Regions from separate parts of the Streptomyces sp. NPDC057616 genome, predicted to be linked through region 2. Evidence: riboswitches for the same ligand, from Rfam matches in the RefSeq annotation. Region 2 holds a riboswitch; the other holds the start of a gene.
What was found. A riboswitch is a leader RNA that binds a small molecule or an ion and turns the genes downstream of it on or off. The one in region 2 is predicted to bind glycine.
Positions count from the first base shown of each region.

Region 1: another riboswitch for glycine. It lies ahead of gcvP (aminomethyl-transferring glycine dehydrogenase); the one in region 2 lies ahead of gcvT (glycine cleavage system aminomethyltransferase GcvT).

Region 1 covers NZ_JBHVGU010000044.1:9,331-20,762, forward strand. Annotated here, with positions in the region: gene ACFU97_RS38480 (DNA polymerase IV) at 1-1,050, shown strand, start outside; gene ACFU97_RS38485 (PRC-barrel domain-containing protein) at 1,047-1,424, opposite strand; glycine riboswitch at 1,538-1,633, shown strand; gene gcvP (aminomethyl-transferring glycine dehydrogenase) at 1,809-4,694, shown strand; gene ACFU97_RS38495 (molybdopterin-binding protein) at 4,767-5,186, opposite strand; gene ACFU97_RS38500 (ABC transporter ATP-binding protein) at 5,215-6,399, opposite strand; gene modB (molybdate ABC transporter permease subunit) at 6,396-7,253, opposite strand; gene modA (molybdate ABC transporter substrate-binding protein) at 7,250-8,080, opposite strand; gene ACFU97_RS38515 (molybdopterin-binding protein) at 8,336-8,731, opposite strand; gene ACFU97_RS38520 (DUF1707 domain-containing protein) at 8,836-9,426, shown strand; gene ACFU97_RS38525 (hypothetical protein) at 9,826-10,344, opposite strand; gene ACFU97_RS38530 (APC family permease) at 10,446-11,432, opposite strand, start outside.
Region 2 covers NZ_JBHVGU010000029.1:94,879-106,310, reverse strand. Annotated here, with positions in the region: gene ACFU97_RS31690 (ABC transporter ATP-binding protein) at 1-207, opposite strand, end outside; gene ACFU97_RS31685 (2-isopropylmalate synthase) at 204-1,892, opposite strand; gene ACFU97_RS31680 (FadR/GntR family transcriptional regulator) at 2,091-2,768, shown strand; gene ACFU97_RS31675 (NADPH-dependent F420 reductase) at 2,898-3,557, shown strand; gene ACFU97_RS31670 (MOSC domain-containing protein) at 3,576-4,118, opposite strand; gene ACFU97_RS31665 (GH25 family lysozyme) at 4,407-4,964, opposite strand; gene ACFU97_RS31660 (L-serine ammonia-lyase) at 5,062-6,429, opposite strand; gene glyA (serine hydroxymethyltransferase) at 6,486-7,766, opposite strand; gene gcvH (glycine cleavage system protein GcvH) at 7,781-8,158, opposite strand; gene gcvT (glycine cleavage system aminomethyltransferase GcvT) at 8,278-9,396, opposite strand; glycine riboswitch at 9,540-9,632, opposite strand; gene ACFU97_RS31640 (AAA family ATPase) at 9,818-10,489, shown strand; gene ACFU97_RS31635 (enhanced serine sensitivity protein SseB) at 10,605-11,399, shown strand.

The sequences.
Region 1 (11,432 bases), on a different contig from region 2:
GACGAGGCCTTCGTGGACCTGGAGGCCGGGGAGGCGGCCTGGGACGACGCGTCGGCGCGGCTGGTGGGGGAGAAGCTGCGCGTGGACATACGGGCGGGGACGGGGCTGACCGGATCCGTGGGGCTGGCCGCGTCGAAGATGGTCGCCAAGATCGCCTCCGAGGAGGCCAAGCCGGACGGCCTGGTGCTGATCGAACCGGGGACCGAGCGAGCCCTGCTCGGGCCGATGTCGGTGCGGACGCTGCCGGGGGTGGGGCCGGCGACGGGGGACCATCTGAGACGGGCCGGGATCAGCACCGTCGACGAGATCGCCGAGGCCGGCGAGGACGAGCTGGTCCGGTTGCTGGGCAAGGCGCACGGGCACGCGCTGTACGCCATGGCGCTGGCGCACGACGACCGGCCCGTGGTCGCCGAGCGGGAGACCAAGTCGGTGTCGGTCGAGGACACCTACGACGTGGACATCCACGACCGGCTCCGGGTCGGACTGGAGGTGCAGCGGCTGGCCGACCGGTGTGTGCGGCGGCTGCGCGACGCCGGGCTCTCCGGCCGGACGATCGTGCTCAAGGTGCGGCGCTACGACTTCTCGACGCTGACCCGCTCCGAGACGCTGCGCGGTCCCACGGACGACCTTGCGGTGGTGCGGGAGGCGGCGGCACGGCTGCTGGACACGGTGGACACCACCGGCGGGGTACGGCTGCTCGGGGTCGGCGTCAGCGGGCTCGCGGACTACACGCAGGAGGACCTGTTCGCGCAGGCGGCGGGTGAGGGGACGGCGATGCCGGCGGAGGAACCGGCGGACGAACCCGCCCCGGTGGAGGCGGCGCCGGCCGAGCGGCGCTGGCGCCCGGGGCACGACGTGCGGCACGGCGAGTTCGGGCACGGCTGGGTGCAGGGCAGCGGCCTGGGGCGGGTCACCGTGCGGTTCGAGACGCCCGGCTCGGAGCCCGGACGGGTACGGACGTTCCGGAGCGACGACCCCCACCTGGAGCCGGCCGATCCGTTGCCGTTGGTGGCGCAGGGACCGGGCACCACCTTTGCCGAGGTGTCCTAGGCGTCGGTGTCCCCCGTGCCCGCGAGCTTGCCGAAGGATCGGTCGGGGGCGGAAGGAGGCGAGGCGGTGTCGAGGCCGTAGTGGTGGTAGAGCTGGAGCTCCTGTTCGGGGGAGAGGTGACGGCCGACGCCGAAGTCCGGGGCGTCCTTGATCAGGGTCCGGTCGAAGGGGACCTGCAGAGTGCCCTCGACCAGTTCGCTGGGGGCCAGCGGGACGAAGGCGTCACGGGAAAACAGGCCGGTGCGTATGGCCGCCCACTCCGGCACCCCGGTCGCGTCGTCGAGGTAGACCTCGTCGATGGTGCCGAGCTTGGTGCCGTTGCGGTCGAACGCCTTGCGGCCGATCAGGTTGCGCGGATCGATCTCGGTCTGCACGGTCCCTCCACTTGGTCGCAACTCATCCGTAAGCACTACAAAAGAGCACAACGGGCGAGGTGGCCACTCGGAGGATCGGTCTTTGTGCGCGCTGGTAGGCTGACAGCGGCTGCTGACCCCGTGCGGGAGAGTCCTCCAGACATCATCGGAGGCGCCGAAGGAGCAAATCCTCCCCGGAATCTCTCAGGCACACGTACCGCGCGGACGAGGTCACTCTGGAAAGCAGGGCGGGTGTCGACGGCTTCCGCTCTCACCGACGGTGAAAACCGGGCGCTTTCGGGCGATCCGGTGAAGCTCTCAGGTTGAGATGACAGAGGGGGAGGCCGTCCGGGTACCCGTGCCGTGGTGCCCCTCGAAGGTCGTGTCGACCAGGAGGCCTCCGCAATGACCCCGCAACGCGTTCCGCTCACCGAGCTGGAGAAGGGGATTCCCTTCGAACAGCGTCACATCGGGCCCGACCACGAGGCCCGGGCCAAGATGCTCGCGCAGGTCGGCTACGGCTCGCTGGACGAGCTCACCGCCGCCGCGGTCCCGGATGTGATCAAGAACGCCGACGCCCTGGAGCTGCCGGGCGCGCGCACCGAGGCCGAGGTGCTGGCCGAGCTGCGCTCGCTCGCCGACCGTAACCAGGTGCTCGACTCCATGATCGGCCTCGGGTACTACGGCACGTTCACGCCGCCGGTCATCCTGCGCAACGTCATGGAGAACCCGGCCTGGTACACGGCCTACACGCCGTACCAGCCGGAGATCTCGCAGGGCCGGCTCGAGGCGCTGCTGAACTTCCAGACCATGGTCGCCGACCTCACCGGCCTGCCCACCTCCGGTGCCTCGCTGCTCGACGAGGGCACGGCCGCCGCCGAGGCCGTGGCGCTGTCGCGCCGCATGGGCCGGAACAAGAAGGGCCTGTTCCTGGTCGACGCGGACGTGCTGCCGCAGACCATCGCCGTGATCGAGACCCGCGCCGAGCCGGCCGGTGTGGAGGTCGTGGTCGCCGATCTCACCGACGGCATCCCCGCCGAGGTCGCCGAGCGGGAGATCAACGGCGTGCTGGTGCAGTACCCGGGCGCCTCCGGCGCCGTACGCGACATCAAGGCGCTGATCGACCAGGCGCACGAGCTGGGCGCGCTGGTCACCGTCGCCGCCGACCTGCTCGCGCTGACGCTGCTGAAGTCGCCCGGTGAGCTCGGTGCGGACATCGCCGTCGGCACGACGCAGCGCTTCGGTGTGCCGATGGGCTTCGGCGGACCGCACGCCGGCTACATGGCGGTGCACGAGAAGTTCGCGCGCAGCCTGCCCGGGCGCCTGGTGGGCGTGTCCGTGGACGCCGACGGGCACAAGGCCTACCGGCTCGCGCTGCAGACCCGTGAGCAGCACATCCGGCGCGAGAAGGCCACCAGCAACATCTGCACCGCGCAGGTGCTGCTCGCCGTCATGGCCGGCATGTACGCCGTCTACCACGGGCCCGAGGGCCTGCGGGCCATCGCGCAGCGCACCCACCGCTACGCCACGATCCTCGCCGAGGGCCTGCGGGCCGGCGGTGCCGAGGTCGTGCACGGTTCCTACTTCGACACGCTCACCGTGCGGGTGCCGGGCCGCGCCGCCGAGGTCGTGGACGCCGCGCGGGCGGCCGGCGTGAACCTGCGCCTCGTCGACGCCGACCAGGTGTCGATCGCCTGCGACGAGACCACCAAGCGTGCCCAGGTGGCCGCCGTGTGGAGCGCGTTCGGGATCGAGGCCGACATCGAGGCGCTGGACGCGGCCGCCGAGGAGGCGGTCCCGCAGGGCCTGCTGCGCACCGACGCCGTGCTGACCCACCCCGTCTTCCACGAGCACCGCTCCGAGACCGCGATGCTGCGCTACCTGCGCCGGCTGGCCGACCGCGACTACGCGCTCGACCGCGGCATGATCCCGCTGGGCTCCTGCACCATGAAGCTCAACGCGACCACCGAGATGGAGCCGGTCACCTGGCCCGAGTTCGGTCAGCTGCACCCCTTCGCGCCCGCCGAGCAGGCCGGCGGCTACCTCACGCTCATCCAGGAGCTGGAGGACCGGCTCGCGGAGGTCACCGGGTACGACAAGGTGTCGCTGCAGCCCAACGCCGGTTCGCAGGGCGAGCTGGCGGGTCTGCTGGCCGTGCGCGGCTACCACCGCGCCAACGGCGACGAGCAGCGGACCGTGTGCCTCATCCCGTCCTCGGCGCACGGCACCAACGCCGCCAGCGCCGTCATGGCCGGCATGAAGGTCGTCGTCGTGAAGACCGCCGAGGACGGCGAGATCGACGTCGAGGACCTGCGGGCGAAGATCGAGCAGTACCGCGACGAGCTGTCCGTGCTGATGATCACGTACCCGTCGACGCACGGCGTGTTCGAGGAGCACGTCGCCGACATCTGCGCGCAGGTGCACGAGGCCGGCGGTCAGGTCTATGTCGACGGCGCCAACCTCAACGCCCTGGTGGGGCTCGCCAAGCCGGGCCACTTCGGCGGCGACGTCTCGCACCTCAACCTGCACAAGACCTTCTGCATCCCGCACGGCGGCGGTGGTCCGGGCGTCGGCCCGGTCGGCGTACGGGCGCACCTCGCGCCGTATCTGCCCAACCACCCGATGCAGCCGGCGGCCGGTCCCGAGACGGGTGTCGGGCCGATCTCGGCCGCCCCGTGGGGCAGCGCGGGCATCCTGCCGATCTCGTGGGCGTACGTCCGGCTCATGGGCGGCGAGGGCCTGAAGCGGGCCACGCAGGTGGCCGTGTTGTCGGCCAACTACGTCGCCAAGCGGCTCGAGCCGCACTTCCCCGTGCTCTACACCGGCCCCGGCGGGCTGGTCGCGCACGAGTGCATCATCGACCTGCGGCCGCTGACCAAGGCGACCGGCGTGAGCGTCGACGACGTCGCCAAGCGGCTGATCGACTACGGCTTCCACGCACCGACGATGTCGTTCCCGGTGGCCGGCACGCTGATGATCGAGCCGACCGAGTCCGAGGACCTGACCGAGCTGGACCGGTTCTGCGAGGCGATGATCGCCATCCGCGCGGAGATCGAGAAGGTCGGGGCGGGCGAGTGGCCGGCCGAGGACAACCCGCTGCGCAACGCCCCGCACACCGCCGCCGCGCTGGGCGCGGAGTGGGAGCACGCGTACACCCGCGAGGAGGCCGTCTTCCCGGCCGGAGTGTCCGCCGCCGACAAGTACTGGCCGCCGGTGCGCCGGATCGACCAGGCGTACGGTGACCGCAACCTGGTCTGCTCCTGCCCTCCGCTGGACGCCTACGAGGACTGAGACCGAGCCTCGATGACGTGAAGGACCCCGCTCCGGCGGGGCCCTTCCGCGTCGTGGCGGGTGCGCCGTGGGTCACGCCGTGGCGAGCGACACCTCGGTGGACTTGATCATCGCGACGACCGCGCAACCGGCCCTGAGGCCGATGTCGGTGGCGGCGTCCGTGGTGATGACGGCCGTCAGCTCGCCGCCCTCGACCGAGACCTTCACCGAGGTCATGGCCGGCCCGGAGGTGACGGCGGTGACCGTGCCGGGCAGTTGGTTGCGGATGGAGAGGCCCTCGACCGGGGAGGTGGAGAGGGCGATCTCGGTGGACTTCACCAGGGTGCGCACGGCGGAACCCTCGGTGAGGCCGAGGTCGGAAACGGCCTCCCGGGTGATCGCCGCCGTGATCTCCTGCCCGCCGTCGAGACGGACCTTCACGGTGGCCATGGCCTCGCCCGGGATGATGGCGGTGACCGTGCCGGGGAGCTGGTTGCGGATGCTCAGGGTCATGGCCCCTCAGCGTAAGGCGGGAGAGGGGTCAGGCCGGGTAGGCGTGCGTCTGCGTCGCCTTGACCGTCGCCCAGACCGGTGCGCCCTGGTGCAGGTCGAGCTCGGCGGCGGCGACCGTGGTGAGGTCGGCGGCCAGGGGGAGTTCGCCGGTGAGGTCGGCGCGGATCTGGTCGCCGTGGGTCTCCAGGCCGGCGACCTCGCAGCGCCAGTGGTTACGGGCGCTGGAGCCGGTGGGCGGGTCCCGGAAGAGGGTGACGGCGCTCGGCGGAAACGCCACGAAGACCTCGCCGGACAGGTTCTCGGTCGTGGTGATGGACGGGCCGGAGTCGAGGCGGACGGTGTGGCCGTCGGCCTGCCCCTTGTAGAGGTTGAGGCCGACCAGCTGGGCGATGTAGTCGGTACGGGGGTGACGGGCGATGTCGGACGGCGTGCCCTCCTGGACGACGCGGCCGTGCTCGACGACCACCAGGCGGTCCGCCAGCACCATCGCGTCCAGCGGGTCGTGCGTGACCAGGACCGCGACCGCCTCGAACTCGGCCAGGTGGCGGCGGAGTTGGGCCCGTACGTCGAGACGGGTACGGGCGTCCAGGGCGGCGAGGGGCTCGTCGAGGAGCAGCAGCCGGGGGCGGGTGGCGAGGGCGCGGGCCAGGGCGACGCGCTGCGCCTGGCCGCCGGAGAGGCGGCGGGGCTTGGCGGTGGCGTGTGCCGTCAGGCCCATGCGGTCCAGCCACTCGGCCGCCTGCGCGCGGGACTCGGCCTTCGTCGCGCCCTGGCAGCGGGGGCCGAAGGCGACGTTGTCGAGGGCGGTGAGGTGGGGGAAGAGGAGGTAGTCCTGGAAGACGACGCCTACGGGGCGGCGCTCGGGGGGCGTGCGGTCGAGCTCCGAGCCGTCGAGGTGGAGGTGGCCGTCCGTGAGGGGGACCAGGCCGGCGAGGGCTCGTAGGGCTGTGGTCTTGCCTGCGCCGTTGGGGCCGAGGAGGGCGACCACGTCGCCGGGGGCCACGCTGAGTTCGATGTCCAGGCGGAAGGCTTTGCGGTCGACGATCAGGTGGGCGTCGAGGCCGTCGGTCGTGTGCGGGTGTGGTGAGGGCACCCGGCCTTCGGCCGGGTTTGAATTCCCACCCGCACCACCCGTGCGGACTTCGTCCTGACGTGCGGGCGGCCCTTGTGGGGGCTTCGCGCCGTCGGCGGCTGCGCGTGGAGTCTTGGTCATGAGGCTGTCATCCAACGATCCCTCAGGCCCGCAAGGACCGCGATCGACACCGCCAACAGGACCAGGCTGAGGGCGACGGCGGCCTCCGGGTTGTTCTGCAGGGCGAGGTAGACCGCGAGGGGCATGGTCTGGGTCGTGCCGGGGAAGTTGCCCGCGAAGGTGATCGTCGCGCCGAACTCGCCGAGGGCGCGCGCCCAGGCGAGGACCGCGCCCGCGGCGACGCCCGGCGCGATCAGCGGCAGGGTGACCCGGCGGAACGCGGTGAAGCGGGAGGCGCCCAGGGTGGTGGCCGCCTCCTCGTAGCGCTGGTCGGCGGCGCGCAGCGTGCCCTCGACGCTGATGACGAGGAAGGGCATCGCGACGAAGCTCTCGGCGACGACGACGCCCGTGGTGGTGAAGGGGAGCGTGATGCCGAACCAGGAGTCCAGCCACTGGCCGATCACGCCGTTGCGGCCCAGCGCGAAGAGCAGGGCCACACCGCCGACCACGGGCGGCAGCACGAGCGGCAGGGTCACCAGGGCCCGGACGAGACCGCGGCCCGGGAACTCGGTGCGGGCCAGCAGCCAGGCCAGCGGGACGCCGAGGACGAGGCTCACCGCGGTCGCCGAGGTGGCGCACACCAGCGACAGCTTGAGCGCCTGCCACACCTCGGTGCTGGTCAGCTGCTCGGGCAGGGTGCTCCACGGCGCCCGTACGAGAAGCGAGACGAGCGGCATGAGCAGGAAGGCGAGGCCGAGCAGCGCGGGCAGGAGCAGGGGCAGGGGGACCCCGCGCCGGGCCGGCCGCGCGCGTCCGCGCCGCGGGCCGCCCTCGAGGGTGTCGGCCGCGGCATCGGACTTGTCGATCGGGGTCACGGCTTGAGGAACCCGGCCTCGGTCAGCACCTTCTGGCCCTCGGCGGACTGCACGAGTGCCATGAACGCCTTGGCGGCCTCGGGGTTCTTGGAGTTCTTGAGCAGGGCGATCGGGTAGTCGTTGATGGCCTTGGCCGACTCCGGGAAGTCCACGCCCTCCACCTTGCTGCCGGCGGCCCTCACGTCCGTCCGGTAGACGACGGCGGCGTCGGCCTCCTTCAGCACCACCTTGTTCAGGGCCGACTTGACGTCCTCCTCGTAGGAGACGGGGGTCAGCTTGAGGCTGCCGGCGTCCAGTGCCTTCTGGGCGGCGGCGCCGCACGGGACGGTCTTGTCGCACAGGACGACCTTGAGGCCGGACTCGGTGAGGTCCTTGAGGGAGGCGATCTTGTCGGGGTTGCCCGGCAGGGTGGCGATCTCCAGCTGGTTGCGGACGAAGGCGGCCGGGGCGGTGGCGTTGTCCTTCTTGTCCGTCACGATCTTCATGGTCTTCGGGCTGGCGGAGGCGAAGACGTCGGCCGGGGCGCCGCCGGTGATGCCCGCGGCGAGGCTGTCGCTGCCGCCGAAGCTGAAGTTCACCTTGGTGCCGGGGTGCTGCTTCTCGAACTCCTTGCCGAGGGTCGTGAAGCTCTCCTGGAGGGAGGCCGCGGCGAAGACGGTCACGTCGCCCGAGAGCTTGGGCGAGGAGGACGACGACGCGGAGGAGCCGGAGTTCGCCGAGCCGGAGTCCGAGTCGGACGAGGAGCAGGCGGCCAGGGCCAGCAGCGCGGCGGCTCCCGCACCGGCCACCTGCAGGGTCCGGCGGGTCCGGCGCATGGAACGGGTCATCACGGGTCCACTCCTCTGACTTCTACGGGGGAAACGCCGACGGCCGCCGCCGGTCACTTCCGATGCGCCGATCATACTGGCGCAAATGCGAGGTGTAAGTCTCCTGTCGCATCGCATGAGCTGGGCTGGAGAGAAAGAGGGGCCGCATGTGCGTTCGTACGGGAGCGGTTGTGCGGGGCGGGTGTGGCGCGTGTTTCCGGTGTGGTGGTGCGGCGGTGTGGTGGGACCGTGTGCGATGGGCCGTCGGTCGCCGGGTCACGTCCTGTCGATGTGTACGTTTGTCGACTTCACCCGGGCCGTGGCCTCCATGCCGACCTCCAGGCCGAGCTCCTCGACGGCCTCACGGGTCAGCAGGGAGACCAGGCGGTGCGGACCGGCCTGGATCTCCACCTGGGCCGCGACGTCGCCGAGCTTGATGGCGGTGACGATGCCGGGGAACGCGTTGCGCACGGAGGTGTAGGACGTCTCCTCCTCGGCCCCGCCCGCCTTGGCGAGTTCGACGGAGAACGCGGCGAGGTCCCGGCCCTCGATCAGCCGCCGCCCGCCTTCGTCGCGGTGGGTCGCCACCCGGCCGGCATCCGCCCAGCGGCGCGCGGTGTCCGGACTCACGCCGAGCAGTCGTGCTGCCTGGCCGATTGTGTAGCTCTGCATGCCGTCACGATAGGGCCGGCAAGGGGCCCTGGTGGACGTGGGGTTGAGCGTTGGGTATAACGCGATATGGCGTCAGTACGGTGACGGGGATTCGGGGTGTGGAGATGTCCGGTGAGGTGTCGCGCGGTGGCGAGAAGTCGCCCGACCTGAGGGCCTCGCACGAGGACCGGGACCGGGTGGTCGACGTGCTCCGCGTCGCCGCCGGGGACGGCCGGCTCACGGCCGAGGAGCTCGACGAGCGGGTGGAGGCCGCGCTCACCGCCCGCACCATGGGGGAGCTGGCGGCGCTGACGACGGACCTGCCGGTCGGGGCGGCCGCTGCCGCGCCCGAGGTGAAGGACGTCGTCCGCATCGAGCAGAAGGGCGGGTCGTCCCGGCGCGCCGAAGGATGGACGGTGCCGCGCCGGCTGGAGATCGACTCCGAGTGGGGCGACGTGACCCTCGACTTCACCGGCGCGGTCATCACGCACGACACCCTGCACATCGACCTCGACATGCGCGGGGGAGCGCTGCGGCTGCTGACGCCGCCCGGTGTCGTGGTGGACACCGACGCACTGGTGACGCACTACGCCAAGATCAAGGCGCGCACGGGGCGGGCCCGCGACGTGCCCGTGGTGCTGCGGGTCGTGGTCGACGGGCGCCTCAGCCTCGGCCGGGTGGTCGTACGGCAGGTGCGGCGCGGGCGGGGGAGGTAGGGGCGGCGTTCGGGACGGGCGCGGAGGCTCCGCGGGGCGGGCCGGGTGTTCGTTCCGGTCGTGCCGGTCGTCCCGGTCGTGCCAGTCATCTCGGCCGTCTCGGTCGTGCCGGCCGTCCGGGCCGTCCGGGCCGTCGGGGTCGTTCCGGTCGTCCCGCGGCCCGTTCAGGTGAGACTCGACGCTCTGAGTACGGCCTCGGCCGTCTCGTCGTCGATGCGGTGGCTCAGCCGGGCCGGGACGTCCGTGCCCTGTCTGCCTCGGCCGGGACGTCCGTGCCCTGTCTGCCTCGGCCGGTCGTCGTACGGCAGGTGCGGCGCGGGCCGGGCAGGTAGGGCCGGCGTTGGGCTCCGGGGTGCGGGCCGGTGGTCGTGACGGTCGTCCGGTCGTCCCGTGGCCCGTTCAGGTGAGGCCTGACGCCCTGAGTACGGCCTCGGCCGTCTCGTCGTCGATGCGGTGGCCCAGCCGGGCCAGGACGTCCGTGCCCTGGTGGAGGGTGCCGCGCCGGCGGGAGCGGCGGGCGCCGGTGTCCAGCTCGTGCCAGAGGAGGGGGTTGGCGGTCAGGACACGCGGGTCGAGCTCCAGGCAGTGGCCGTGGGCGTCCTGCAGGACCAGGTGCGAGGAGGCGCCCTCGTACTGCCGCACGGAGACCAGGGCGTCCGTGTGGACGACTCGCCGGTGCAGCGGGCCGCGGACGGTCAGCCGGCCCGGCTCCGCGGTGACGCGCGGCGGGAGCAGGACCGCGAAGAGTGCCGCCGACAGCGCCAGCCACAGCAGTGCGCGGGCGGGGGTGAGGGTGCCCGCGTCCCAGTCGACCAGTGTCGTCATGGTGCCGAAGGCGAGCGCGCAGCCGGTGGCGAGCCGGGCGCTGCCGCGCCAGTGGCGGTCGCCGACCGGGCTCGGTGACGTGCTCCGGTCCATGGGGCCGACGATAGGCGCCGCGGGCGGGGATGCGGCCGTTCCTGACACCGCCCTGACGTCTACCGGCGGGTCTTGGCGCGATCCTGACGCGCGTGTCCGGTTCAGCCGGTGTGGACGCGCGGCCGGCGCTCGCGGTCCGGTTCCGCCTCGCGCAGCACCTCGCGGGTGACCGGGGCGACCTCGCCCTGGCCGAAGAGGAAGAAGCGCAGGAAGTTGGCGAAGGGGCCGCCCTCGGTCCACTCGAAGTAGATGTGCGGGGTGCAGCCCGTGAGGTCGCGGACGTGCAGGAGCAGCGCGGCCAGGGCGTTCGGGATGGACGAGGACTCGAGGGTGAGGACCCGGTAGCGGTTGTGCAGGACCTCGCCGCGCACGGTCAGACCCGCCTCGAACTCGGACGGGTCGAGGACGGTCACCTCCACGAAGACGAAGTCCTCGCCGGGCAGGTCGTTGTCGTTGCGGATCTGCTCGATCTTGTCGCGGTACTCGGCCTTGTCGCGCTGGTCGGGCTCGTTGGCGATGAAGCGGATCTTCCGGCTCGCCACGTCCCGGATGAAACGTTCCGCCATGGGGTCCAGGGACACGCTGGTCACGCGGAGCTCGAAGGCGCGGGCCAGCCGGGACAGCAGCGAGACCAGGATGATGCCGACGATGAAGCAGGCACCGATCTTGACGCCGTCGGGGCGCTCGATGACGTTGACGACCGTCGTGTAGAGGAACACCGCCGAGATCAGTGCGAAGCCGATGGTCCACTTCTTCTGGCCGGCCTTGCGCGCCGCGATGGTCACCGCGATCGCGGCCGAGCTGATCAGCACCAGCACACCGGTCGCGTAGGCGCCACCCTGGGCGTCGACGCTCGCGTCGAAGATCCAGGTGACGAGGAAGGCGATCAGGATGAAGACGATGACCATCGGGCGCACGGCCCGCGCCCAGTGCGGGGCCATGCCGTAGCGCGGGAGGTAGCGCGGCATGAGGTTGAGCAGGCCCGCCATCGCGGAGGCGCCGGCGAACCAGAGGATGGCGATCGTCGAGACGTCGTAGACCGTGCCGAAGGCGCCGCCCAGATAGTGGTGCGCCAGATAGGCGAGCGC
Region 2 (11,432 bases):
GCCCAGCCGGCGGCCGAGCACCTCCACCGTGCCCCGGGTGGGGTGGACGAGCGCGCCGAGCAGGCGCAGCAGCGTCGACTTGCCCGCGCCGTTCGCCCCCAGCAGCGCCCAGTGCTCGCCGGACCGCACGGTCAGCGACACCTCCTGCAGAAGCGGCCGGCCGTCCCGGACGACATGGACGTCCTCCGCGCGCAGCACCTCGCTCATCGCACCGCCCGGTTCACCGCGGAGAGCACGGCCCGCACCGGGGCCGCCGGGCCCTCGCCCGCACCCCAGGCGGTGACCCCGTCCACCCGGCACTCCGCGAAGGCCGCCGTCCCGTCCTCGTGGAAGTCCAGCACCTCGACGGTGTACCCGGCGCCGGCCAGCGCGTCGACGAAGGCGGTCAGCGGGCCCGCGCCCGTGCCCTCGTGGTCGCCGGCGCGGTCACCGGTCTCCAGGGTGCCGACGAAGCGGTGGACGCCCGGGGCCTCCTCGTGCGTGGACCAGTCGTGCAGCCGTACGGAGCCCTCCGCCAGGTAGGTCGCCCGGAACAGGTCGTACAGCTCCTTCGGGGTGGCCTCCCGGCCGCTGTCGTCCGTCGCCCGCTGGACGACCCGGGAGAAGTCCGGCCGCATGCGCGGCGGCAGGTCGATGCCGTGCCGTGTGCGCAGCAGGTACGCCACTCCGCCCTTGCCCGACTGGGAGTTGACGCGGATGACGGCCTCGTAGGAGCGCCCGAGATCGGCCGGGTCGATCGGGAGGTACGGCACCGACCACGGTGCCCGGTCCGCCGGCACGCCCAACTCCTCGGCCCTGCGGGCGTGGTGGGCGAGTCCCTTGCCGATGGCGTCCTGGTGGGTGCCGGAGAACGCGGTGTGGACGAGGTCGCCGGCGTAGGGGTGACGGGGATGCACGGGCAGCCGGTTGCAGTGCTCGACCGTCTCCCGGACCGCGTCGATGTCGCTGAAGTCGACCATGGGGTCGACTCCTTGGGCGTACAGGTTCAGCGCGAGGGTCACCAGGTCGACGTTGCCGGTGCGCTCGCCGTTGCCGAACAGGCAGCCCTCCACGCGCTGCGCGCCAGCGAGCACGGCGAGTTCGGCGCAGGCCACGCCCGTGCCGCGGTCGTTGTGCGGATGGACGGAGAGGATCACCGACTCGCGGCGGGCCAGCCGGCGGTGCATGTACTCGATCTGGTCCGCGTACACGTTCGGGGTGGCGATCTCCACGGTCGCGGGCAGGTTGTGGGTGACCGGCCGGTCCGGGCTCGCGTCCCACAACTCGGTGAGCCCGTCGCACAGTTCGAGCACGAAGTCCGGTTCGGTGAGGTTGAAGGTCTCGGGGGAGAACTGGAAGCGGACGCCCGGGGCGTCCCCGGCCCGGCGCGCCATGTGCTCGGCCGCCGCCCGGACGGTCCGCCACACCCCGCCCCGGTCCCGGCCCAGCACGACGTCCCGCCAGACCGGCGAGGTCGCGATGTACAGGTGCACGACGGCCCGCTCCAGCCCGGCGATCGCGTCGAAGGTCCGGTCGATCAGCTCCGGCCGGGCCGGGGTGAACACGACCGGCGTGACGTCGTCCGGGACGGCGCCGCCCGCCGCCAGGTGCCGTACGAAGTCGAAGTCCGTGCGGCTCGCCGAGGGGTAGCCGACCTCGATCTCCTTGAAGCCGGTCGCCACCAGCAGATCGAAGAAGCGGCGCTTGCGGGGCGTGTCCATCGGCTCGGCGAGCGCCTGGTTGCCGTCGCGCAGGTCCACGGGGACCCACAGGGGAGCGCGCTCGATCCGGGCGCTGGGCCAACTCCGCTCCGCGACAGGGACGTTCACGCGCTCCTGGAAGGGGCGGTAGCGATGGTGGGGCATGGGGCCGGGACGCTGCGGGTTCCACGGCTCGTACGGGGTGGTGGTCATCGTCTGCTGCTGGCCTTCGGCTCGGTAGGACGGTGACCGGCAGCACGGCGACCCGCGGCGGGGTGCCGGTCGCGTCAGGCCCCGCCGCGGCAGCCGAGAAGAAGGAGACCGCGGAGCGTCATGCCGGTAGGCTAGCCACTGCTCAGCTCCTCAGACAAGTGAGAACGGCTCACTCCTCAGACAAGTTGGTGGATCCGTATGCCGCTCGGCGCCCTTCGCCCCAGCCCCCTGGTCGAGCAGGCAGCCGAGCGGCTGCGGGCGCAGATCACCGGCGGGCACTGGCCGGTCGGCACCCGGCTGCCGGGCGAGACGACGCTCGCCAAGGAGCTCGGCGTGGGCCGCTCCACCGTCCGTGAGGCGCTGCGCGCGCTGGCCGGGGCGGGCCTCGTCCGGGCCCGGCAGGGCGCCGGCGTCTTCGTCATCGCCGCCGAACCGGTCGCGGACTGGCCCACACGGCTGCGCCGCGCGGCGGTGACCGACGTCTACGAGGTGCGCATGGCCGTCGAGGTGCACGCGGCCCGGCTGGCGGCCCGCCGCCGCACCCCCGAGGACGTCACGGCGATGGAGCTCGCGCTGGAGGGCCGCCGCACCGCCTCGGCCGGTGACGACGTGGCCTTCGTCGACGCCGACATCGCCTTCCACGCGGCCGTGGTCGCCGCCGCCCACAACCCCGTACTCGCCGACCTGTTCACCGAGTTCACGCCCGTCCTGCGCACCGGCCTGGTCGACCTGCTGGCCCTGACCGGCCTGCGGCACCAGGACCCGAACACCGCGGACGCCGCCCACGAGGCTCTCGTGCGGGCGATCGCGGACGGGGACGCGGAGGCGGCGGCGGAGGTGCTCCGGCAGGAACTGGAGGACCCCTTCGGGGGCTAGCCGCGCCCGTCGCGCCCGTTCGGGTGGCGCGTTACGCCGGTCGGGGCAGCGCCCGGAATAGGGCGCAGACCCTGGGGGTTGACGCCACCCAGACAGATGCGCATGCATGAATTCATGGAAGGGCCTGTCATGAAGATCGGCATCATCGGCGCGGGCAACATCGGCGGCAACCTCACCCGCCGGCTCACCGCCCTCGGCCACGACGTCTCCGTCGCCAACTCCCGTGGCCCCCACACCCTCACGGCACTGGCCGAGGAGACCGGCGCGACGCCCGTACCCGCCGAGCAGGCGGCCCGCGGAGCCGAGATCGTCGTCGTCACGGTCCCCGTGAAGGCGCTGTCCGGCCTCCCGTCCGGCCTGCTCGACGGCGCGGCGGACGGTGCCGCGGTCATCGACACCGGCAACTACTACCCGCAGCGCGACGGCCGGATCGCGGCGATCGAGGACGACGGCCTCACCGAGAGCCGCTACGCGGAGCGCGAGATCGGCCACCCCGTGATCAAGGCGTTCAACGGGACCTACGCCCAGGACCTGCTGGAGCGCCCCCTCCCGGCCGGCGACCCCGGGCGCATGGCGCTGCCGGTCGCGGGCGACGACGCCGCCGCGAAGCGCAGGGTGCGGGACCTGATCGACGAGCTCGGCTTCGACACCGTGGACGCGGGCGGTCTCGACGACTCCTGGCGCCAGCAGCCCGGCACGCCGGTCTACGGCCTGCGGGCGGGCGTCGACGCGGTCACCAAGGCGCTGGCCGAGGCGTCGCCGGAACGCCCGGCGGACTTCCGGGCGTAGGGCCCCGGGCCCGGCGCCTCAGACGACCTCGAGGGGACGGTGCGGTCCGTCCGGCAGCTCGACCTTCACCGGGTCGCCCGGCCGCACCACCCCACCGGTCAGCACCACGCTCATGATGCCGGCCTTGCGCCAGGCCGAGCCGTCCTCGTCCCGCCCGACCATCTGCTTCAGCAGCCCGTGGTCGAAGCCGTCGATCTGCGGGCAGGGGTTGCGCAGGCCGGTGACCTCGACCACGGCCTCGTCGCCGAGGCGCAGCAGCGTCCCGGCGGGCAGGCCCAGCAGATCGATCCCGCGCGTGGTGACGTTCTCGCCGAGCTGCCCGGCGGCCACCTCGAAGCCGGCCGCCCGGACCTCGTCGAACAGCTCCTCGTGGATCAGGTGCACCTGCCGCAGATTCGGCTGCGAGGGATCCCGGCGCATCCGGCTCCGGTGCTTCACCGTCGTCCCGGCGTGCACGTCCCCCTCCACCCCGAGCCCGGCGAGCAGGGTGATGCTCTCCCGGTTCGGCTTGGTGAACGAGTACACACCGTTGCTGCTGACCGCACTGACTGTCCCACCCACGCAAAGCTCCCCTGACCTGACGAGTGCCTCTACCGCAGTTCAGATCGTATAAGCGGCCCGACCGGTGGAGGCGTGCGACCTCGACTCGGCGTGCGATCGGTCGCCCGACCGGTATGCGATGACCAAGGGGCTCTGCAGAACCCACTACGCACAGCACCGGCGAGTGAAGGAGCGGGCGCCCATGGACAGCGCACGCGCGACGGCCGGCAGCCGCTGAACCACTCCATCGCGGATCCACCCGCTCGGCAGCTCCGGTTCCGCCCGGCCGCCACGCAAGACGGTTGGCCGTCAGGCGTTGTTGGCCCACTCCTTCAGGGCGGCCTTGCTGGCGAAGTCCGCGACGTCTTTGTCGTGCGGTTCGCTCGTGTACTGGTGGAAGCGCCACTTGGCCTTGATGCGGGGGTGGCCGGCGGTCACATAGTCGGCGATCCACAGACCGTCACCCGCGTACGAGGTCGTGTCGACGTTGAGCCAGTAATCCCTGTTCGTGTAGAGGATCACCTGGTTGTTCGGGCGCAGTTCCTTGACCTTGCGGATGAAGTGGTCCTTCTCCGCGTTGCTCGCGTGCGTGCCGTCGCTGGTCGTCTCCCAGTCGACGGCGAGGACGTCGCCCGCCTTCTCGGGGGCGTGCTTCACGAAGTACTCGGCCTGGGCGTCGAGATGGCCCGGCCACAGGAAGTGGTAGAAGCCGACGACGAGTCCGGCGTCGCGGCCGTGTTTCGTCTGGGCGGTGAGTTTCGGGTTGACGTACGAACGGCCCTCCGTCGCCTTGATGAAGGCGAAGGAGAGGCCGTCGGTGCCGTACGAAGAGGACTGATAAGCGCTTACGTCGATGCCGCGCAGCATGTGGGGACTCCCTGAAGGGCCGGTGGGGGGACAGGGGTTGATGTCCCCCACCTTGGCACGGGTGATCCCTTCCGGATGTGGAAACCGGGTGGAAACGTCAGCATTCGATGATGTTGACCGCGAGCCCCCCGCGCGCCGTCTCCTTGTACTTGACCGACATGTCGGCGCCGGTGTCCTTCATCGTCTTGATGACCTTGTCGAGGGACACCTTGTGCGAACCGTCGCCGCGCATCGCCATCTTGGCGGCCGTGACCGCCTTGACCGCGGCCATGCCGTTGCGCTCGATGCACGGGATCTGCACCAGGCCGCCGACCGGGTCGCAGGTCAGGCCGAGGTTGTGCTCCATGCCGATCTCGGCGGCGTTCTCCACCTGTTCGGGAGAGCCGCCGAGCACCTCCGCCAGCGCTCCGGCCGCCATCGAGCAGGCAGAGCCGACCTCGCCCTGGCAGCCGACCTCCGCGCCGGAGATCGACGCGTTCTCCTTGAAGAGCATGCCGATCGCGCCCGCGGCGAGCAGGAAGCGGACCACTCCGTCCTCGTCCGCGCCGGGCACGAAGTTGATGTAGTAGTGCAGGACCGCGGGGATGATGCCGGCCGCGCCGTTCGTGGGGGCGGTGACCACCCGGCCGCCCGCCGCGTTCTCCTCGTTCACCGCCATCGCGTAGAGCGTGATCCATTCCATCGCGTGCGCCAACGGGTCGCCCTCGGCGCGGAGTTGGCGCGCGGACACGGCGGCCCGGCGCCGTACCTTCAGACCGCCGGGGAGGATGCCCTCGCGGGACAGGCCGCGCGTCACGCACGCCTGCATGACCCGCCAGATCTCCAGCAGCCCCGCGCGGATCTCGTCCTCGGTGCGCCAGGCGCGCTCGTTCTCCAGCATCAGCGCGGAGATCGACAGACCCGTCTCCTTCGTCAGGCGCAGCAGCTCGTCACCGGTGCGGAAGGGGTACTTGAGCACCGTGTCGTCGAGCTTGATGCGGTCCGCGCCGACCGCGTCCTCGTCGACGACGAAGCCGCCGCCGACCGAGTAGTACGTCTTGGACAGCAGCTCTGCGCCGTCCGCGTCGTACGCCCACAGCGTCATGCCGTTGGCGTGGTACGGAAGCGCCTTGCGGCGGTGCAGCTCGAGGTCGTCGTCGAAGGAGAACGGGATCTCGTGCTCACCGAGCAGCCGGATGCGCCGCTCCGCCTTGATCTGCTCGACCCGGTCGTCGGCCCCCTCCACGTCCACCGTGCGGGGCGAGGCGCCCTCCAGGCCGAGGAGCACCGCCTTCGGGGTGCCGTGGCCGTGGCCGGTCGCGCCCAGGGAGCCGTACAGCTCGGCGCGCACCGAGGCGACCGAGCCCAGCAGCTGCTCGTTGCGCAGCCTGCGGGCGAACATGCGGGCCGCGCGCATCGGGCCCACCGTGTGGGAACTGGACGGGCCTATGCCGATCGAGAACAGATCGAACACCGAGATGGCCACGGGAAATCCTCCTGAGAGGGTGGGGGCACGCGCCGTCGGGTGCCCCCACCACGGAACTACTTGTTCAGACCCGGGTAGAGCGGGTGCTTGTCGGCGAGCGCCTTGACCCTGGCCTTGAGCGCCTCGGCCTCGGCCCCCTCGAAGGGGGACGGTGCCTTCAGCGCCTCGGCGATCACGTCGGCGACCTCGGCGAAGTCCTCGGCACCGAAGCCGCGGGTGGCCAGGGCCGGGGTACCGATACGCAGACCGGACGTCACCATGGGCGGGCGGGGGTCGTTGGGCACCGCGTTGCGGTTGACCGTGATCCCCACCTCGTGCAGCCGGTCCTCGGCCTGCTGCCCGTCCAGCTCGGACTCGCGCAGGTCGACCAGGATCAGATGCACGTCGGTGCCGCCGGACAGCACGTTCACCCCGGCCGCACGGGCGTCCGCGGCGGTCAGCCGCTCGGCCAGGATGCGCGCACCCTCCACCGTACGCCGCTGGCGCTCCTTGAACTCCTCGCCGGCGGCGACCTTGAAGGACACCGCCTTCGCGGCGATCACGTGCTCCAGCGGGCCGCCCTGGAAGCCGGGGAAGACCGAGGAGTTGAGCTTCTTCGCGAAGTCCTTCTTCGCCAGGATGATGCCGCCGCGCGGCCCGCCCAGCGTCTTGTGCGTGGTGGAGGTGACCACGTCGGCGTGCTCGACCGGGTTGGGGTGCAGCCCGGCCGCGACCAGGCCGGCGAAGTGCGCCATGTCCACCCACAGGTAGGCGCCCACCTCGTCGGCGATCCGGCGGAACGCGGCGAAGTCCAGCTGCCGCGGATACGCCGACCAGCCCGCGATGATCACCTTCGGGCGGTGCTCCTTGGCCAGCTTCTCCAGCTCGGCCATGTCGACCAGGCCCGTGGCCGCGTCCACGTGGTAGGCGACCACGTTGAACTGCTTGCCGGAGAAGTTCAGCCGCATCCCGTGGGTGAGGTGCCCGCCGTGGGCGAGGTCCAGGCCGAGGATGGTGTCCCCGGGCTGGGCCAGCGCGAACAGCGCCGCCTGGTTGGCGGAGGCGCCGGAGTGGGGCTGCACGTTGGCGTACTCGGCGCCGAACAGCTCCTTGATCCGGTCGATGGCGATCTGCTCGGCGACGTCGACGTGCTCGCAGCCGCCGTAGTAGCGCCGGCCCGGGTAGCCCTCGGCGTACTTGTTGGTCAGGACCGACCCCTGGGCCTCCATGACCGCGAGCGGCGCGAAGTTCTCGGAGGCGATCATCTCCAGGGTCGACTGCTGGCGCACCAGCTCGGCGTCGACCGCGGCGGCGATCTCCGGGTCCAGCTCGTGCAGGGACGTGTTCAGGACAGACATGCGTCTACGGCTCCTCAGCCGGCGTTCTGGGCGGTGTACTCGTCGGCGGAGAGCAGGTCGGCCGGCTCCTCGGTGAGCCGGACCTTGAACAGCCAGCCGCCCTCGAAGGGGGCCGAGTTCACCAGGGACGGGTCGTTGACGACGTCCTCGTTGATCTCGGTGACCTCACCGGTGACGGGGGAGTACAGGTCGCTGACCGACTTGGTCGACTCCAGCTCGCCGCAGGTCTCGCCGGCGGTCACCGCGGAGCCGACCTCCGGAAGCTGGGCGTAGACGACGTCGCCGAGCGCGTTCGCCGCGAACTCGGTGATGCCGACCGTCGAGACGCCGTCCTCGGCGGCCGACAGCCACTCGTGCTCCTTGCTGTAGCGCAGCTGCTGGGGGTTGCTCATGGCCTGAATTCTCCTGTACGCGCGAAGATGCTGGTGAATGGGGGACTGCTGAATGCGTGAGGGAACAGGGAGATGTGCGCGGAGTCACGTCCGTGGCCCCGGCCGCACCCGTCCAGTGTCTACTTCTGGCGCTTGTAGAACGGCAGTGCCACGACCTCGTACGGTTCGTGGCTGCCCCGGATGTCCACGCCGACCCCGGAGGTGCCGGGCGCCGCGTGCGCCGCGTCGACGTACGCCATCGCGATCGGCTTGCCCAGTGTGGGGGAGGGGGCGCCGGAGGTGACCTCGCCGATCACCGCGCCGCCGGCGACGACCGGGTACCCGGAGCGCGGGACCCGGCGGCCCTCGGCGACCAGGCCCACCAGGACGCGCGGCGGGTTCTCCTGCGCGCGTTCGGCGGCCTCCTGCAGCGCGGCGCGCCCCACGAAGTCGCCGTCCTTCTCGAACTTCACCACCCGGCCGAGCCCGGCGTCGAAGGGGGTGAGGGAGGTCGACAGCTCGTGCCCGTACAGCGGCATGCCCGCCTCCAGGCGCAGGGTGTCCCGGCAGGACAGCCCGCAGGGGACCAGTCCGGCGCCCTCGCCGGCCTTGGTCAGCGCCTGCCACAGCTCGACGGCGTGCTCCGGCTTCACGAACAGCTCGAAGCCGTCCTCGCCGGTGTAGCCGGTGCGCGCGATGAGGGCGGGGACGCCCGCGACGGTGCCGGGCAGGCCGGCGTAGTACTTCAGGCCGTCGAGGTCGGCGTCGGTCAGGGACTTCAGGATTCCGGGCGACTCGGGGCCCTGCACGGCGAGCAGCGCGTAGGCGTCGCGGTCGTCGCGCACCTCGGCGTCGAAGCCGGCCGCCCGCTCGGTCAGCGCGTCCAGGACGGTCTGGGCGTTGGAGGCGTTGGCCACGACCATGTACTCGGTCTCGCCGAGCCGGTAGACGATCAGGTCGTCCAGGATGCCGCCGTCGGCGCGGCAGATCATGGTGTAGCGGGCGCGGCCGAGGCCCACAGAGGCGATGTTGCCGACCAGGGCGAAGTTCAGCAGGGCGGCGGCGCCGGGGCCGGTGACCGTGATCTCGCCCATGTGCGAGAGGTCGAAGAGCCCGGCCCGGGTGCGCACCGCGAGATGCTCGTCGCGCTCGGAGCCGTAGCGCAGGGGCATGTCCCAGCCGGCGAAGTCGGTCATCGTCGCGCCGAGCGAGCGATGCAGGGCATCGAGCGCGGTGCGGCGCGGTTCGGTACTGCTCATCGGTCCGTCTCCCAAGTCATGACAGATGGTGGTTCCTCCCCATCTGTCATCGGAACCTGAGAGGTTCGCCCTGATCGCGCGGGCGATCGGAGCTTGCACCTTGGGTGGAGCCACTGACGCAGCGGCCCGCTTTTCAGATGTGCCTCGCCCGCGCGGTAACGGGGCCTGAGAGATTCAAGGGAGGAACTTGCTCCTTCGGCGCCCCAGCGGTCTGGGGACTCTCCCGCGCGGATTCAAGCGGCCGGTATGCAGTTGGCGCGCACATCATTGCACGCCTTCTCCACGGGTGGCAGGTCCGCATCCGCCCGCTCCCTTTGTTGCCGGCTTGTGGCAGAGCGATCACGAAAACGCGAGGCACCGCGCATTACCTTCTCTTTACACTCGACGGGCAGGGGATCCGCACCCGGCCCAGGGGAGGACGATCACGGTGAACAGGCCCACGGCGTACGCCACGACCTCGGCTCTCGCGCTGCCGAAGCAGTCCGCGGCCCCGGCCCGGGAGGCCTGCGGCGGCCGGACTCCCGTGGTCCGTGACCTGCGCGACCGCTCGGGGCGCAGCCCGCACGCCCTGCTCTTCGGCCCGGGCGACGTCGTGGTGATCACCGGTCTGCCCGGCAGCGGCAAGTCGACGCTGATGGAGCGCGCCGTGCGGGGCGTGCGCATCGACTCCCAGGACACCCGCGACCGCTGGGCCGCCCGCGTGCCGCGCGTGCTGCCGTACGCGGTCTACCGCCCCCTGGTCCGCCTCGCGCACTACGCCGGCCTGCGCCGGGCCCTGCGCGGCGGCGAGGGAGCCGTCGTGCACGACTGCGGCACCCAGGCCTGGGTGCGCGGCTGGCTGGCCCGCGAGGCGCGCCGCCGCGGCGGCACCCTGCACCTGCTGCTCCTGGACGTCACGCCGGGCACGGCCCTCAGGGGCCAGCGCGAGCGCGGCCGCGGCGTCTCCCGCTACGCCTTCCTGCGGCACCGCACGGCGGCCGCCCGCCTGATCCGCGCCGTGGAGCGCGGCGACCTGCCCGAGGGCGTGGGCTCGGCGGTACTCCTGGACCGCGACGCGGCGGACGTACTGCGCAGCATCGCCTTCACGGACTGACCCCTGAGGGCCAGGCCCTCGTCCCTCCCACCCGCTAGCCTTTCCAGCCTCAGCAGTTCTTCTCAAGCGCACTGGCTCTCAGCAGCAGTGGTTCTCAGCAGGCGGTCGGACACAGATGGACTTCCCGGCGGATCTTCCCGCGGACTTTCCCTTGCAGGCGCACCCCCATCCGCACGGCGGATGGCCCGGCAACGAGCTGGAGGAGGTGCTGTCGGCCTCCCTCGGCGTTCCCTCCGCGGGCGGCCGCATCCTCGAGGTGCTCGGCCGCAGCTTCCTCTGGGTGCCGCTGCCGAGCGGCGGCGGCCCGCACAGCGGTCCGCTGGACCTGCCCTCGCTGGAGATCGAGGGCCAGGCCTACGTCCCGGTCTTCAGCTCCGAGGAGCAGTTCCGGCACGTCGTCGGCCAGCACATGGCGTACACGATCGCCCCGGCGGTCGAGTTCGCCCGCGGCCTGCCCCCGCAGGTCGGTCTGGCGATCAACCCGGACGGCGTGGTGGGCATCCCGCTCCCGCCGGCCGCCGTCGCCGAACTGTGCCGGATGGGCCGCACCGCGCTGGACGGCCCCACCACCGGCGGCCGCGTGCGCCTCTACGAGCCGGACTGGCAGGACGACCCGATGGACTTCCTGGCCGCCGCCTCCGCCGAGTTCGCGGCGACGGGCGTGGTCGTCTCGGCCCGCCGCTGCCTGGCGGCCGTGGAGACCGCGGACCCGGTGATGTTCGTCGGCGTCGAACTCGCCCACCGGGAGGGCGACCTGAGGGCGCTTCCCCTCCAGGCGCTGGAGCGTGCCGTGACCAGGGTCCCCGCCCCGTGGCCGGTCAACCTCGTCCTGCTGGACGTCACGGACGACCCGGTGGCGAACTGGATGCGCGAACAGGTACGCCCTTTCTATACGAGGGATCACCTGTAGCCGCCGCCCGCGGCGCACTCGCCCGCGGAGTCA